4 regions of the Streptomyces sp. NPDC005805 genome follow, and region 1 is predicted to be linked to each of the others. Evidence: riboswitches for the same ligand, from Rfam matches in the RefSeq annotation. Region 1 holds a riboswitch; each other region holds the start of a gene.
The links. Region 1 has a riboswitch for cobalamin ahead of ABZ457_RS07655 (ABC transporter substrate-binding protein). Riboswitches for the same ligand answer to the same signal wherever they lie in the genome.

Region 2: another riboswitch for cobalamin. It lies ahead of ABZ457_RS24075 (energy-coupling factor ABC transporter permease); the one in region 1 lies ahead of ABZ457_RS07655 (ABC transporter substrate-binding protein).
Region 3: another riboswitch for cobalamin. It lies ahead of ABZ457_RS08955 (ribonucleoside-diphosphate reductase subunit alpha); the one in region 1 lies ahead of ABZ457_RS07655 (ABC transporter substrate-binding protein).
Region 4: another riboswitch for cobalamin. It lies ahead of ABZ457_RS27780 (cobalamin biosynthesis protein); the one in region 1 lies ahead of ABZ457_RS07655 (ABC transporter substrate-binding protein).

The regions. Positions count from the first base shown of each region.
Region 1 is NZ_JBEXXN010000009.1:29,461-33,136, reverse strand. It holds gene ABZ457_RS07665 (amino acid permease) at 1-530, shown strand, start outside; gene ABZ457_RS07660 (M67 family metallopeptidase) at 621-1,049, shown strand; cobalamin riboswitch at 1,141-1,263, shown strand; gene ABZ457_RS07655 (ABC transporter substrate-binding protein) at 1,297-2,289, shown strand; gene ABZ457_RS07650 (iron ABC transporter permease) at 2,846-3,676, shown strand, end outside.
Region 2 is NZ_JBEXXN010000052.1:19,244-22,919, reverse strand. It holds gene cbiQ (cobalt ECF transporter T component CbiQ) at 1-653, opposite strand, end outside; gene ABZ457_RS24080 (energy-coupling factor ABC transporter substrate-binding protein) at 660-1,088, opposite strand; gene ABZ457_RS24075 (energy-coupling factor ABC transporter permease) at 1,085-1,786, opposite strand; cobalamin riboswitch at 1,815-2,039, opposite strand; gene ABZ457_RS24070 (PTS fructose transporter subunit IIA) at 2,141-2,527, opposite strand; gene dhaL (dihydroxyacetone kinase subunit DhaL) at 2,614-3,255, opposite strand; gene dhaK (dihydroxyacetone kinase subunit DhaK) at 3,356-3,676, opposite strand, start outside.
Region 3 is NZ_JBEXXN010000011.1:67,142-70,817, forward strand. It holds gene ABZ457_RS08950 (ribonucleotide-diphosphate reductase subunit beta) at 1-4, opposite strand, end outside; gene ABZ457_RS08955 (ribonucleoside-diphosphate reductase subunit alpha) at 103-2,472, opposite strand; cobalamin riboswitch at 2,608-2,746, opposite strand; partial or broken gene ABZ457_RS08960 (Uma2 family endonuclease) at 2,904-3,227, shown strand; gene ABZ457_RS08965 (YbdD/YjiX family protein) at 3,301-3,489, opposite strand; gene ABZ457_RS08970 (carbon starvation CstA family protein) at 3,528-3,676, opposite strand, start outside.
Region 4 is NZ_JBEXXN010000072.1:8,998-12,673, forward strand. It holds gene ABZ457_RS27775 (cobyric acid synthase) at 1-1,312, opposite strand, end outside; gene ABZ457_RS27780 (cobalamin biosynthesis protein) at 1,309-2,340, opposite strand; cobalamin riboswitch at 2,372-2,500, opposite strand; gene ABZ457_RS27785 (hypothetical protein) at 2,683-2,904, opposite strand; gene ABZ457_RS27790 (inorganic phosphate transporter) at 2,917-3,676, opposite strand, start outside.

The DNA.
Region 1 (3,676 bases):
TGCTCACCGCGGCCCTGTCGTCCTGCAACTCCGGTATGTACTCCACCGGCCGGATGCTGCGCGACCTGGCCTCCAACCACGAGGCCCCGCAGGCCTTCGGCAAGCTCAACCGCCGCCGCACCCCGGCCGTCGGCATCGGCGTCTCGGTCTGCCTCATGGGCATCGGCGTGGTCCTCAACTACGTCGTCCCGGAGAAGGCGTTCGGCTATGTGGTCTCCGTCGCCACCGCCGCTGGTATCTGGACCTGGATGATGATCCTCATCAGCCATATCCGCTACCGCTCCGCCGTGGACGCCGGCCGGCTGCGCGCCTCCTCCTTCCCGGCCCCGGGCGGCGCGCTGTTCAGCTGGGTGGCGCTGATCTTCCTGGCCGGCGTGACCTGCATGATCGCCTACGACAAGGACGCCCGCGTCTGCCTGTACGTGGCCGCGTTCTGGGCCGTCTGCCTGGCGGTCGGCTGGCGGGTCCTCAAGAAGGGCGACCCGCAGATCGCCGAGCGCGAGCGCGAGACCTCGTCGATCGGCGGCTGACCCCCGGGGCGCGGCCCGCGTCCCACCGGTCGTCTCAGTGGGCGGTCTCCGGATCTCGGATCCGGAGGCCGCCCGCTTATTCTGTCGCCCATGCTGACCATCACCCGAGCCCTGTTCGACCGGATCGTGGCCCACGCCCGCGAGGACCACCCCGACGAGGCGTGCGGAGTCGTCGCGGGCCCGGAGGGCTCCGGGCGCCCCGAGCGCTTCATCCCCATGCTGAACGCCGCCCGGTCGCCCACGTTCTACGAGTTCGACTCGGCCGACCTCCTCAAGCTCTACCGCGAGATGGACGACAACGACGAGGAGCCGGTGGTCATCTACCACTCCCACACGGCCACCGAGGCGTACCCCTCGCGCACCGACGTCTCCTACGCCAACGAGCCCGGCGCCCACTACGTCCTGGTCTCCACCGCGGACACCGACGACGCGGGCCCCTTCCAGTTCCGCTCGTTCCGCATCGTGGACGGTGTGATCACGGAGGAAGACGTGGAGGTCGTGGACGCGTACCCGGTCTGACGGACTCCGGGACGGCGGGCGGTGGACGGGCCCCGGCCGGGGGCGGTGCCGGGGCGGATCGGGACCGGCGGCATACTGAGCCCGATCATCCGATCAACGACACCAGGGCGGCAGGGTCCAGGAAGCCGGTGCGACACCGGCACGGTCCCGCCACTGTGACCAGGCTCCGCGCCTGGAAGTCAGGAACTGACCTGCCGCCTGCTCCGACCGGCCAGGGGACGTGGACATCCCCGGAGGAGGCCCCGCCATGCCCAGGCACCCGTACGCCCTGACGGCCGCCGCCGTCACCGCCCTGCTGGTCCCGCTGACCGGCTGCGGCGCCGGCACCACCGAGACGAAGCCCGACCGCAAGGCGGCGGCCCCCGGCTTCCCCTACACGGTCTCCAACTGCGGCACCAAGACGACCTTCGACGCCCCGCCGGAGCGCGTCGTCACCATGAACCAGCACGTCACCGAGGTGATGCTCGCCCTCGGGCTGGAGAAGTCCCTGATCGGCACGGCCTATCTGGACGACGCGGTGCTGCCCGCGTACAAGAAGGCGTACGACAGCGTCCCGGTGCTCGCCAAGGAGTACCCCTCCAAGGAGAAGCTCCTCGCCGCGAACCCGGACTTCGTCTACGGCGGTTACGCGAGCGCCTTCGACGCCAAGGACGGGCTCAGCCGCGACGACCTCGCGAAGTCGGGCGTCGACAGCCGCCTCAACATCGAGAGCTGCACCGACCGCCCGGCCACGATGGACGACGTCTACCGCGAGATCGACGAGGTCGGCCGCACCTTCGGGGTCGCGGACCGGGCGAAGACCTGGAACGAGGAGGCCCGGAAGCGGGTCGCCGCGACCGCCGGGAAGCTGAAGGGCACGGAGCCGGTCTCGGTCTTCGTCTACGACAGCGGCGACAAGACGGCGTTCACCGCGGGCGGCAAGGGCATCGGCAACGAGATGATCACCCGGGCCGGCGGGCGGAACGTCTTCGCCGACCTGGACAAGGCCTTCGGCGACGCGAGCTGGGAGCAGGTCGTGGCCCGCAAGCCGGAGGTCGTCGTGATCTACGACTACGGGTCCACGACCGTGGAGCAGAAGAAGAAGCGCCTCCTGGAGGACCCGGCCCTCGCGGACGTCCCGGCGATCCGCAACAAGCGCTTCGCGGTGCTGCCGCTCTCCGACGCGGTCCTCGGCGTCCGCGCGCCGGACGCCGTCGCCCGCCTCGCCGACCAGCTCCACCCGTCCGGCCCGAAGGGCTGACCCGGTGCGCCCTTCCCCGCGCCGCGTCCCTCCACCGGCCGGAGGCCGGGCGGGCTCCTCGGCCCCTGGCGGGGTGACTCCGCCGGACGTCCCGGCAGCCGAGCCGGCCCCTGGCCGGGTGACTCCGCCGGACGCCCTCGCGGCCGAGCCGGCCGCTGGCCGGGCGAGTTCCTCGGCCTCCGGCCGGGTGACTCCGGCGGACGATCGGGCGGCCGAGCCGGCTGCCGCCGGTCTGGGCCCCGCCCTCGCGGCGGAGCCCGTGCCCGGTGGGACCCCGCCGGCCTCCGGCCGGGCGACCTCGCCGGACGGCGGGGCGGCCGGTCCGGACGGCCCTGGTCCGGACCCCGCCCCCGCGGCGGAGCCCGCGCCCGCCGGCCCGGAAGCGGCGCAGCGCGCGGCCTCCGGGCCGCCGGGCGGGGCGGCGCCGACCGAGACCGGAACCAGAACCGAGACCGGAACCGGACCCGGGACCGAGACCAGGACCGGGCCGGCCCGCCGCCGGAAGGCGACCCCGTGCGCGGCCCCGCCGCGCCGGGCCGTCGCGCCCGCCGGGCGGATGCGGGTGGTGGCCGTGGCGGGCGGGCTGGTCGTCGCGCTCGCCGTGGCCGTCGTCGCCGGGCTGGCCCTCGGGTCCGTGCGGATACCGCCCGGGGAGGTGCTGGCCGTGCTCACCGGGCAGGCCGAACGCAGCCCGACCCGCACGATCCTGCTGGACGTCCGGCTGCCCCGGGTGCTGCTCGGGGCGATCGTCGGGGCCGGGCTCGCCGTCGTCGGCACCGTCCTCCAGGCGCTGGTGCGCAACCGGCTCGCGGACCCGTTCCTCCTCGGCATCTCCTCCGGCGCCTCGACCGGCGCGGTCGTCGTCCTGGTCCTCGGCGTCGGCGGCGGTCTCACCACGGCCGTCGCCATGCCGGCCGGCGCCTTCGCCGGGGCGCTCGCCGCGACCGTCGCGGTGTGGTTCCTCGCCCGCCGGGGCGGGGCCATGACCGGCGGCCGGCTGGTGCTCGCGGGCGTCACCGTCTCGTACATCCTCACCGCGCTCACCACCCTGGTCCTCATCGCCTCCGGGCGGCCCGAGCACTTCCGGGAGGCGCTGTTCTGGAGCCTCGGCGGCCTCGGCAGCGCCCGCTGGGACGGCATCCTGGTGCCCGGCGCCGTCCTCGCCGCCGGGCTCGTGGTCCTCGTCGCCCTGGCCCGGCCCCTGGACCTGATGCTCGCCGGGGAGGAGGGCGCGACCCTGCTCGGCCTGGACACCTCGCGCTTCCGGGCCGCCGTCTTCGTCCTGGTGTCCCTGGTCACCGCCGTGATGGTGGCCGTCAGCGGCGCCGTCGGCTTCATCGGCCTGATGGTCCCGCACGCCGCCCGGCTGCTCGTCGGGGCCGGGCAC
Region 2 (3,676 bases), on a different contig from region 1:
GGCACCAGGACCCGCAGCGTCCCGTCGTACCCGCGCCCCGCCAGACCGGACTGGAGCCGGGAGGCGCGGTCGAAGGCCCGTACGAACGCGGTCGCGCCGAGGCCGGCGAGGGAACGCCAGGTCGCCGCACGGCCGGTGTGCCCGAGCCGCGCGGCCTGCGCCTGGCGGACCCGGCTCACCGAGTCGAGCAGCAGGAAGGTGATGCGGTACATCACCAGGGCCACGTCCACCACGGCCGGGGGAACCCCGGCGCGCACCAGGCGCGGCAGTACGTCCGACACCGGTGTGGTGAACGCGAACAGCAGCACCCCCAGGGAGGCGGCGGAGGTGCGCAGCAGCAACTGGCCCGCGTGGAGCGGCCCGCCGGGCGCCAGGGACACCGGCCCATCGGGCCCGCCGACGGCGAACAGCAGCGGGATCGCGCCCGTGACGCAGAAGCCGAGGGGAATCCGGAAGGCCCGCCAGAGCTGCCGGCCCCCGACACCCGCCGGGCCCAGCAGCACGGCGAGGGTCGCGGCGGCGACGAGCACGGCGCCGGGCCAGGGCGGCAGGCACACGGCCGCCACCGTCAGACCCAGCCCCAGCACGGCCTTCTCACAGGGGTGACGGCGGCGCCAGCGACTGCTGTGCGCCGCCGCGTCGATCGGCAGCACCGGAGGTCAGGCGGAACCGGCCGTGGTCCCGGCGCCCGCCGCGGACCCGGGCTCCCCGGACCCGGACGCCTCCGAGCCGGGCTCCGCGGCCTCGGGGTCCGTCGACTCCGCCGGCCCCGAGGCGTCCGCCGCCGCGCGCGCCGCGCCCTGGCGGCGGCCCCGGTGCACCCCGAAGTAGTACGCCACGACCCCGGCGCCAATCGCGGCCTGGAGCGCGAACAGCGCCGACTCCACCTCGCCCGACGGCGGTTCGTACAGGGGCGAGAACCAGGGCTCGTAGTCCGGCGCGATCTCGGTGATCGCCGTCTCGGCCTCCGCGTCCGCCCCGGCGAACGGCTCCTCCTTGTGGTCGCCGAGCCCGAAGGCCAGCGGCAGCACGGCGAGGACGACCACGACCAGGACGAGCAGGAAGTTGATCTTCGCATTGCGGCTCATCGGACCACGGCCTCCTTCTTCTTCGACCCGCCGACGCTGCTCACCAGCACGCCGAGCCGGGTCAGTTCACCCTTGCTGGACTTCACCAGCAGACGCATCACCAGCACGGTCAGCAGGCCCTCGCTGACGGCCAGCGGGATCTGCGTCACGGCGAAGATGCCGCCGAACTTCGCCAGCGACCCGGCGATACCGCTGCCCGGGTCCGGGAAGGCCAGCGCGAGCTGGACGCTGGTCACGCAGTACGTCGACAGGTCGGCGACGAACGCGGCGAAGAACACGCTGACCATCAGCGGCACGTCGTACCGGCGCAGCAGCCGGAAGACGGCGTAGCCGGCCCATGGCCCGATGATCGCCATGGAGAAGATGTTCGCGCCGAGCGTGGTCAGGCCGCCGTGCGCGAGCAGCAGTGCCTGGAACAGCAGGGTGATGGTGCCCAGGACCGCCATCACCGGCGGCCGGAACAGGATGGCACCGAGCCCGGTACCGGTCGGATGGGAGCAACTGCCCGTCACCGAAGGGATCTTCAGAGCGGACAGGACGAACGTGAACGCACCGGACGCACCGAGCAGAAGTGTCGACTCGGGATGCGCCTTGACCTCGCGGGTCAGCGCGCGGACGCCGTGGACGACGAACGGGGCGGACGCGGCACCCCACGCGACGGCGTGCAAGGGGGGCAGATACCCCTCGGCTATATGCATGATCGGGAGACCCTCTCCAGCACCTCGTGGATGGACAACGCACCCTGGCCGGTCTCCTGGCTGACGGGAGAGGGCCGGAAGTCGCCTTCCGGACACGCCGAAGCCGCCCGACTCCGCCTTCCCAGGAACCGCGGTCTCCCGCGGTGTCCCAGTGGCTCCCCGCAGGGGGTGGAACCGGACATCCCGATCACAGTGGCGAGGGCCGCACCGGTACCGCACCGGTTTCCCGAACACCAAGGCAGCGTGACAGTAGTCCTCCGACCTGCGCCCTCACAACCCGCGCACGGGTGCGTCCCACGTCACGGACCGGTGGGCCGGGCGCCCCCCGGGGCCGTGGCCCCGCCCGGGCCTGCGTCACCCCTTGCGGTACGCGTACGCCTCCCCGGCCGCGGCGGCCACCGCGTCCGCGTCGCCGCCGGCCGACGCGGTCACCACGGCGGCGACCGCGCCCTCCACGAAGGGGGCGTCCACCAGCCGTGTCCCGTCGGGGAGTTCATCGCCCTCCGCGAGGAGGGCCTTGACCGTGAGCACCGCGCTGCCCAGGTCGACGAGGACCGCCACGCCCGCGCCCCGGTCCACGCTCCGGGCCGCGTCCGCGATCAGCTCGGCGCTGGTGCCGAGGCCGCCGTCCGGGGTGCCGCCGGCGGGCGCGACGGGAGCCGTGTCCCCGCTCCCGGCCAGCCCGCGGGCCAGTTCGGCGACGGACGCGGCGACGGCGGCGCTGTGGGAGACGAGCACGATGCCGACGGGGGCGGGGGCGGGGGCTGCGTCCGGTCCGGGCCGATCGCCGGGGGCGTTGCCCGGTCGGGGCCGGTCGCCTGGGGCGCTCACGACGCCGTCCCCTCGGTGGCGGGCCCGGTCGGCTGCTCGGCGGCGCGGGCCAGGGCCGCGATCAGCAGCGCCGAGGAGGTCGCGCCCGGGTCCTGGTGGCCGATGCTGCGTTCACCGAGGTAGCTCGCCCGGCCCTTGCGCGCCTGGAGGGGCACGGTCGCCACGGCGCCCTCCTCCGCCGCGGTCGCCGCCGCCGCGAAGGAGTCCGCGGAGTCCGTGAGCGCGGCGACCGCCGGCTCCAGCGCGTCCAGCATCGTCTTGTCGCCCGCCGCCGCGCCGCCCAGCTGCGCCACCGCCGCGACACCCGTGCGCAGGGCCTCGGCCAGCTCGCCGGGTGTGACCTCCGCGGCCTCGCCGAGGGCCTTGCCGGTGCGGCGCAGCAGCGTCCCGTACAGCGGTCCGGAGGCGCCGCCGACGGAGGAGATGAGCTGCCGCCCGGCGAGCGTGAGGACCGTCCCCGGGGTGGCCGGCGGCTCCTTCTCCAGCGCGGCGGTCACGGCGGCGAAGCCCCGTTTGAGATTGCTGCCGTGGTCGGCGTCGCCGATCGCCGAGTCCAGCTCGGTCAGCCGGTCCGCCTCCCGGTCCACGGCCGCCGCGGCGAGGGTCAGCCAGCGCCGGAAGAACGCGGTGTCGAGCACGGTAACTCCCTGGTTCTGTCGATTCATTGACTCACTGACTCTTTGACTCACTGACTCACTGACGAACGGTCACCCGCGCGGCGGCCCGGCGCCGGCCCGGTCAGCGGCCCCACCGCAGCCCGGGCGTGGCGACGGGCGCGTCCCACAGGCGCACCAGCTCCTCGTCCGCCTCGCACAGCGTCACCGAGCAGCCCGCCATGTCGAGCGAGGTGACGTAGTTGCCGACGAGGGTGCGGACCACGGGCACACCGCGCTCGGCGAGTACCCGCTGCACCTCCGCGTTGAAGCCGTACAGCTCCAGCAGGGGGGTGGCGCCCATCCCGTTGACCAGCGCGATGACCGGCGCGTCGGGGCGCAGGTCGTCGAGGACGGCCCCGACGGCCACGTCCGCGATCTCGCCCGAGGTCATCATCGGCCGCCG
Region 3 (3,676 bases), on a different contig from region 1:
TCATGGCGTACCGGCGCGGGCGCGCCGTCCTTCCGGGTGGGTGGTGCGGGAGGGGGTGTCCGGCGGTTCGGGGCCGGACACCCCCGGGGGGCGGTCGGGTGCCTACTGGCACGCCTCGCAGGACTCGGGGTTCTCCAGGGAGCAGGCCACGGCGTCCTCCGGCGTCGCCTGCACGGGCACCGGGACCGGGGCGGCGGCCGGGGCGCCGGACGCGGCGCGGGCGATCCGGGTGGCCGGACGGGAGCGCAGGTAGTACGTCGTCTTCAGGCCCTGCTTCCAGGCGTACGCGTACATCGAGGAGAGCTTCCCGATGGTCGGCGTCTCCAGGAACAGGTTGAGCGACTGGCTCTGGTCCAGGAACGGCGTCCGGGCGGCCGCCATGTCGATCAGACCGCGCTGCGGGATCTCCCACGCCGTGCGGTACAGCGCGCGGACGTCCTCCGGGACCCAGGTGAAGCCCTGGACCGAGCCGTTGGAGTCGCGCAGCGCCTCGCGGGTCTGCGCGTCCCACACGCCGAGCTTCTTCAGGTCCTGCACCAGGTAGGAGTTGACCTGGAGGAACTCGCCGGAGAGGGTCTCGCGCTTGAACAGGTTGGAGACCTGCGGCTCGATGCACTCGTAGACACCGGCGATGGAGGCGATCGTCGCGGTCGGCGCGATGGCCAGCAGCAGCGAGTTGCGCATACCGGTCGCCGCGATCCGCGTGCGCAGCGCCGCCCAGCGCTCGGGCCAGGTCAGCTCCGCGTCGTAGTGGTCCGGGTGCAGCACACCGCGGGCGGTGCGGGTCTCGGCCCAGGCGGGCAGCGCGCCGTTGCGCTCGGCGAGGTCGCAGGACGCCTCGTACGCGGCGAGCATGATCCGCTCGGCGATCTTCGTGGAGAGGGCCTTCGCCTCGGCCGAGTCGAACGGCAGGCGCAGCTTGAAGAAGACGTCCTGGAGGCCCATGGCGCCCAGACCCACCGGCCGCCAGCGGGAGTTGGAGCGGCCCGCCTGCTCGGTCGGGTAGAAGTTGATGTCCACCACGCGGTCCAGGAAGGTCACCGCGGTGCGCACGGTCTCGTCCAGGCGCTCCCAGTCGATGTCACCGGTGGCGGTGTCCACGAACGCGCCCAGGTTCACCGAACCGAGGTTGCACACGGCGGTCTCGCCGTCGTTGGTGACCTCCAGGATCTCCGTGCAGAGGTTCGAGGAGTGGACGACGCGGCCGGGCTCGGCGGTCTGGTTGGCGGTGCGGTTGGAGGCGTCCTTGAAGGTCATCCAGCCGTTGCCGGTCTGCGCGAGGGTGCGCATCATACGGCCGTACAGCTCCCGGGCCGGGAGGGTCTTGCGGGCCAGGCCCGCGGCCTCGGCCTTGCGGTAGGCGGCGTCGAACTCGGCGCCCCACAGGTCGACCAGCTCGGGCGTGTCGGCGGGGGAGAACAGCGACCAGTCGGCGTCCGCCTCGACCCGGCGCATGAACTCGTCCGGGATCCAGTGCGCGAGGTTGAGGTTGTGGGTGCGGCGGGCGTCCTCGCCGGTGTTGTCGCGGAGCTCCAGGAACTCCTCGATGTCCGCGTGCCAGGTCTCCAGGTAGATCGCGGCCGCGCCCTTGCGTCGGCCGCCCTGGTTCACGGCGGCGACCGAGGCGTCCAGGGTCTTCAGGAACGGGACGATGCCGTTGGAGTGGCCGTTGGTGCCCCGGATGAGCGAACCGCGGGCGCGGATGCGGGAGTACGACAGACCGATGCCGCCCGCGTGCTTCGACAGCCGCGCGACCTGGTGGTAGCGGTCGTAGATGGAGTCCAGCTCGTCCAGCGGGGAGTCCAGCAGATAGCAGGAGGACATCTGCGGGTGCCGGGTGCCGGAGTTGAAGAGGGTGGGGGAGGAGGGGAGGTAGTCGAGCCGGCTCATCAGGCGGTAGAGCGAGGCCACTTCCTCCAGGGCCCGCACCGACTCGTCCTCGGCGAGGCCGGCGGCGACGCGGAGCATGAAGTGCTGGGGGGTCTCGATCACGTTCCGGGTGATCGGGTGGCGCAGCAGGTAGCGGCTGTAGAGGGTGCGCAGACCGAAGTAGCCGAAGCGGTCGTCGGCCTCGGTGTCGATCAGCGCGTCGAGCCGGGTGGCGTGCGCGGTGGTGAACGCGGCGGTCCGGTCGGCGATCAGGCCCTCGCGGTGGCCCACGGCGACGGAGGCGGAGAACGACACGGCGCCCTCACCCGCGGCCTCCTGGGCGATGGTGATCGTGAGCAGGCGGGCCGCCAGCCGGGAGTACGCGGGGTCCTCGGAGATCAGCCCGGCGGCCGCGTCGGTGGCGAGGGAGCGCAACTCCGCCTCGTCCGACCCGGCGTGCCGGCCGCGCAGGGCGGCGGCGGCGACCCGGCCGGGGTCGGTGTCGGGCAGGTCGGCCGTCAGTTCGGTCAGGGTCCGCAGCAGTGCGGTACCGGGGCCGTCGTGCTGGACGGCTGAAACCGGATCGGCGGGCGCGATGGTCACAGTGGTGCTCTCCCTCGCTCGGCTCGGGGCCGGCGGGAGGGGGCGGCCGCGCGCACGGGCCCACGGAAACGGGCACACGCGTGCACGGCGTCCACCGGCCCAACCGCGAGGCCCGGACGTCTGGCGCCCGGGTCGGTCGACCGGGCGACCGTCGGCAGGTCTTCGGACTCGCGGGCAGCGCACAGCACACCGCTCACCGTTGCGGGACAGTCCCGGATTCGCACCGGATTCCCCTGCGTCGACAGCGAGACGAGCATACATGTGGGGGCGGCTCGATGGCTCACCCCCCACATGTTGTGTCTCCGTGTCGGGAGCGACGGGAAACGAACGGCCCCGCCCGCCCCGTGAACGACCCCGCGGAGGGTACCCGGCGCCGCTATCGTGGCCCTTGAGGGGAGGGTCCATGACCGTGACCACCGACCGCCCGCACCCCGGACGGCTCCCTGGCGCCGAGTGAAGCCTTCGTCGGTCAGGGCGAGTGGGCGGACCCGGACCAGGTGCTGATGGTCGTCGAGGTCACCATGTACGACTCGGACACCGACGGACGCGACCGGGTGGAGAAGCCCCGTGCCTACGCCCAGACCGGCATCCCGCTCTTCCTGCTGATCGACCGCGACAGCTGCGAGGTCACGGTGTACAGCCGGCCCGACGGCGTGCGGTACGAGAACGCCCGCACGGTGCCGTTCGGCAAGGACCTCGAACTGCCCGCGCCGGTGGACATCACCCTGGCCACCGAGCAGCTCAAGGACTGGGTGCACTACCCGACGGCGAAGGGCCGCCGCTCCCCGGTGGAGCGGCGGCCCTTCGGCGTGATCGGGTGCGCGGAGGTCAGCAGCAGCGGAAGCCGTTGCGGGGGTCCGCCTCGCGTTCGTCCATGCGGGCGCGTTCGAAGGCGCGGCGGGACAGCACGGGGGCCGCGGGGTCGTGGGCGCGGGTGTGGGCGACATAGCGGTCGTAGACCGTCTCGCCCGACACCTCGCGCACGTACCAGCGGATCCAGGCCACCGCGCGCCGCAGCCGGCCCCGGGTGTCCGTGCTCGTGCCCGCCGCGGCCGTCACGGCCGGCCGCTTCCGGTGGTCTCGTTCTCCGAGGAGCTTGCGGGGGCCGGCACGCCCGCGCCCACCGCGGCCAGTTCGGCCTTCTCCTCGGCGGTCGGGAACAGCCCGTCCGGCGCGACGATCTTCGACTTGACGTACGGGGTCT
Region 4 (3,676 bases), on a different contig from region 1:
ACGCCCGCCGGAAGCCGTCGCTCTCCAGCGAGCCGTGCCAGTGGGTGCCCCACACGGCCCCCGTGCGGCAGCCGTCCAGGAACGGCTCCCCGCCCAGCACCTCCGCCACACCGTGGTGGATCTCGTAGCCGTCCACGCGTTCGCCGAGGGCCTCCCCGGACGGCCGGGCGAGGGTCTTCTCCCGGGCGAACCGCACCCGCACGGGCAGCAGTCCGAGGCCATCGACCGACCCGGCCCGCGACTCCACCTCGTCCTCGATGTGCTCGCCGAGGACCTGGAAGCCGCCGCAGATCCCGAGCACCGGCCGGCCCTCGGCGGCCCGCCGCGCCAGCGCGTCCGCCAGGCCCCGGGCCCGCAGCCACTCCAGCGCCCGGACCGTGCCGCGGGTGCCGGGCACCACCACCAGGTCCGCGTCCGCCAGTTCCTCGGGCCGGTCCACGAAGCGCACCACCACGCCCGGTTCGGCCGCCAGCGCGTCCACGTCCGTGAAGTTGGACATCAGCGGCACCGCGCACACCGCGACCCGCAGCAGCTCCTCGCCGACCGGCGGCGCGACCACCGACTCCCGCACACTCCCGCGCAGGGACACCCGCAGACCGTCCTCCTCGTCGATGCCGAGCCCGTGCGCGAACGGCAGCACCCCGTAGGTGCGCCGCCCGGTGAGCCCGAGCAGCATGTCGAGACCCGGCTCCAGCAGGGAGACGTCCCCCCGGAACTTGTTGACGAGATAGCCGGCCACCAGCTCCTGGTCCTCCGGCGCCAGCAGCGCCGTCGTCCCGAAGAACTGCGCGAACACCCCGCCCCGGTCGATGTCCCCGACCACCAGCACCGGCAGCCGGGCCGCCCGGGCGACCCCCATGTTGACGATGTCCGTCCGCCGCAGATTGATCTCCGCCGGACTGCCGGCGCCCTCGCAGATCACCGCGTCGTACGTGCTCCGCAGCTCCTCCAGGCAGGCCATCACCGGTTCGAACAGGTCGCGTTGGCGGTTGCCGTGGTAGCCGCGGGCGCTCATCTCGCCGATCGGGCGGCCCAGCAGCACGACCTGGCTGGACCGGTCGCCGCCCGGCTTGAGCAGTACCGGGTTCATCTGCGCGGTCGGCTCGACGCGGGCGGCCTGCGCCTGCATCGCCTGCGCCCGCCCGATCTCCGCACCCTCCCGCGTCACGAAGGAGTTCAGCGACATGTTCTGGCCCTTGAACGGGGCCACCTTCACGCCCTGCCGGACCAGCCACCGGCAGATCCCGGCGGTCACCACGCTCTTCCCGGCGTCCGAGGTCGTCCCCGCGACCAGCAGCCCCCCACCGCTCATGCCGGCCTCCCCCTGCCTGTCGCCGCCCGGCCCCTGCCGAGCGCCCCCGCCGCCAGCCGCGCGCCCGCGCACACCACCAGCGAGAGCGTGCCCACCCGGCGCGACAGCCGCACCGCCCGCTCGATGTCCGCCGACTCCACCGCCCGGCCGCCCCCGTTGAGCACCGGCCGGTGCTCGACCCGCCCCCCGTACGCCAGCGTCCCGCCCAGCCGTACGCCGAGCGCCCCCGCGAACGACGCCTCCACCGGGCCCGCGTTGGGGCTCGGGTGCCCGGCCGCGTCGGCCCGCCAGGCGCGCACCGCGCCCCGCGGATCGGGACCGGCGAGGGCGGCGAGCACGGCGGTCAGCCGGGCACCCGGCCAGCCCGCCACATCGTCCAGCCGGGCCGAGGCCCAGCCGTAGCGCAGATGGCGTGGCGAGCGGTGCCCGACCATCGCGTCCAGGGTGTTGACCGCGCGGAATCCCAGCAGCCCGGGCACACCGGCGACCGCGCCCCACACCAGGGCGCCGACGACCGCGTCCGAGGTGTTCTCGGCGACGGACTCCACGACGGCGCGCGCGATCCCGTCCGCGTCCAGCGCCTGCGGGTCCCGCCCGCACAGATGCGGCAGCCGCGCCCGCGCCGCCTCGACGTCCCCGGCCTCCAGCGCGGCCCGGACGGCGCGGGCCTCCCGGCCCAGGGTGGTCCCGCCGACGACGGCCCAGGTGGCGGCCGCGGTCAGGGCGGTGGCGGCGGCGGGGGAGCGGCGCACGGCGCGCGCGGCGAGCAGCCCGGCGGCGGTCGCGCCCCCGGCGCACACCAGCGTGTGCAGGGCGCCCCGGGCGCGGTCGTCGCGCCACAGCACGCCCTCGACGGCGGCGGCCGCCCGTCCGAACGCGGCCACCGGGTGCCCGGTGCGCGGATCACCGACGAGCAGGTCCCCGAGGAGCCCCGCGGCGGCGCCGCAGGCGAAGATCCGGCCGCCGCGCGTGCGGTCGGCGCCCCGGGGAGGGGGTCCGGACGGCAGGGCAGGGCCGCGGCCAGGCATGACGCAGAGTCCTCACTCAGGGTCCGCGCCCTGGTTCGACGTGAACGGCGGCAAGAGTTCCTGGCTCCCCGGACTCCGGGTGACAGTGGCGGGACCGCGCCGGATTCTCACCGGACTTCCTCTTCTGCCGCCGTATGGCCCCGGCAGTCCACCACGCCCGCCCACGCCCGTCAACTCACCCTTGACCTGCGGCGGGACAGTGTGCCGAGGCCCACACGAGGGCCACCCCGATGGCTCGCGCGGCGCCCCCACGCGGGCGGGCCCACGGACACGACGGCGGGCCGGGCACCGCCCAGTGGCGGTACCCGGCCCGTGCCGGTGACGGATCGGTCGGCGGACGGATCAGTCGACGATCAGAAAGATCCCGTACGCGACGGCCACCGCGCAGAGCGCGAAGCAGGCGTACGCACCCGTGCGGGCCATCACGGCGCTGCCGCCGGACCGCGTGGCGGCCTCGCCCTTGGTGAGGCCGATGATGCCGAGGGTGAACAGGCCCACCAGGGCCACGGTGGCGACGAGGCTCACGCCGAAAACGGAGCCGAGGGCTACCCAGTCGATCTTCATGTTGCTGCTTCCTTACACCGCGGCCGGTCGGGCCGGCTCGGTCTCGGCGGGGGCCGGGACGGTGGTCCTGAGCTCACCGGCCGGCGGCGGGGTGACGGCCGCGATGGCGGTGGTGACGACGCCCGCGGGCTCCTCGGAACCCTCCGCGCCCTCGGCGCCGGGGGCCTCGGTGTCATTGACGTTGGTGTGGTCGACCACCTGGCGGCGGGAGACGATCCAGATCGCCAGCGAGGAGGCGACGAGGAAGACCGCGACGACGGCGACGCCCCAGTCACCCTGCTTGGTGACGAACTCGGAGAGGGCGGCGACCAGACCGGCGGCCGGCAGGGTCAGACCCCAGGCGACGAACATCCGGGTCGCGGTCGACCAGCGGACCACACCGCCCTTGCGGCCGAGGCCCGCGCCCATCACCGCGCCGGAGCAGGAGTGCGTGGTGGAGAGGGAGAAGCCCAGGTTGGAGGAGGCCAGGATGACGCTCGCGGCGCTGGTCTGGGCGGCGAAGCCCTGCTGCGGCTGGAGGTCGGTGAGGCCCTTGCCCATGGTGCGGATGATGCGCCAGCCACCGAGGTAGGTACCGAGGGCGATCGCGACACCGGCGGAGACGATGACCCACATCGGGGGGTTGGAGCCCGGCGCGAGCACGTTCCCGGCGACCAGGGCCAGGGTGATGATGCCCATCGTCTTCTGGGCGTCGTTGGTGCCGTGCGCCAGGGAGACCAGGCCGGCGGAGGCGATCTGGCCGGCGCGGTAGCCCTTGGCCGTGGCCTTCTGG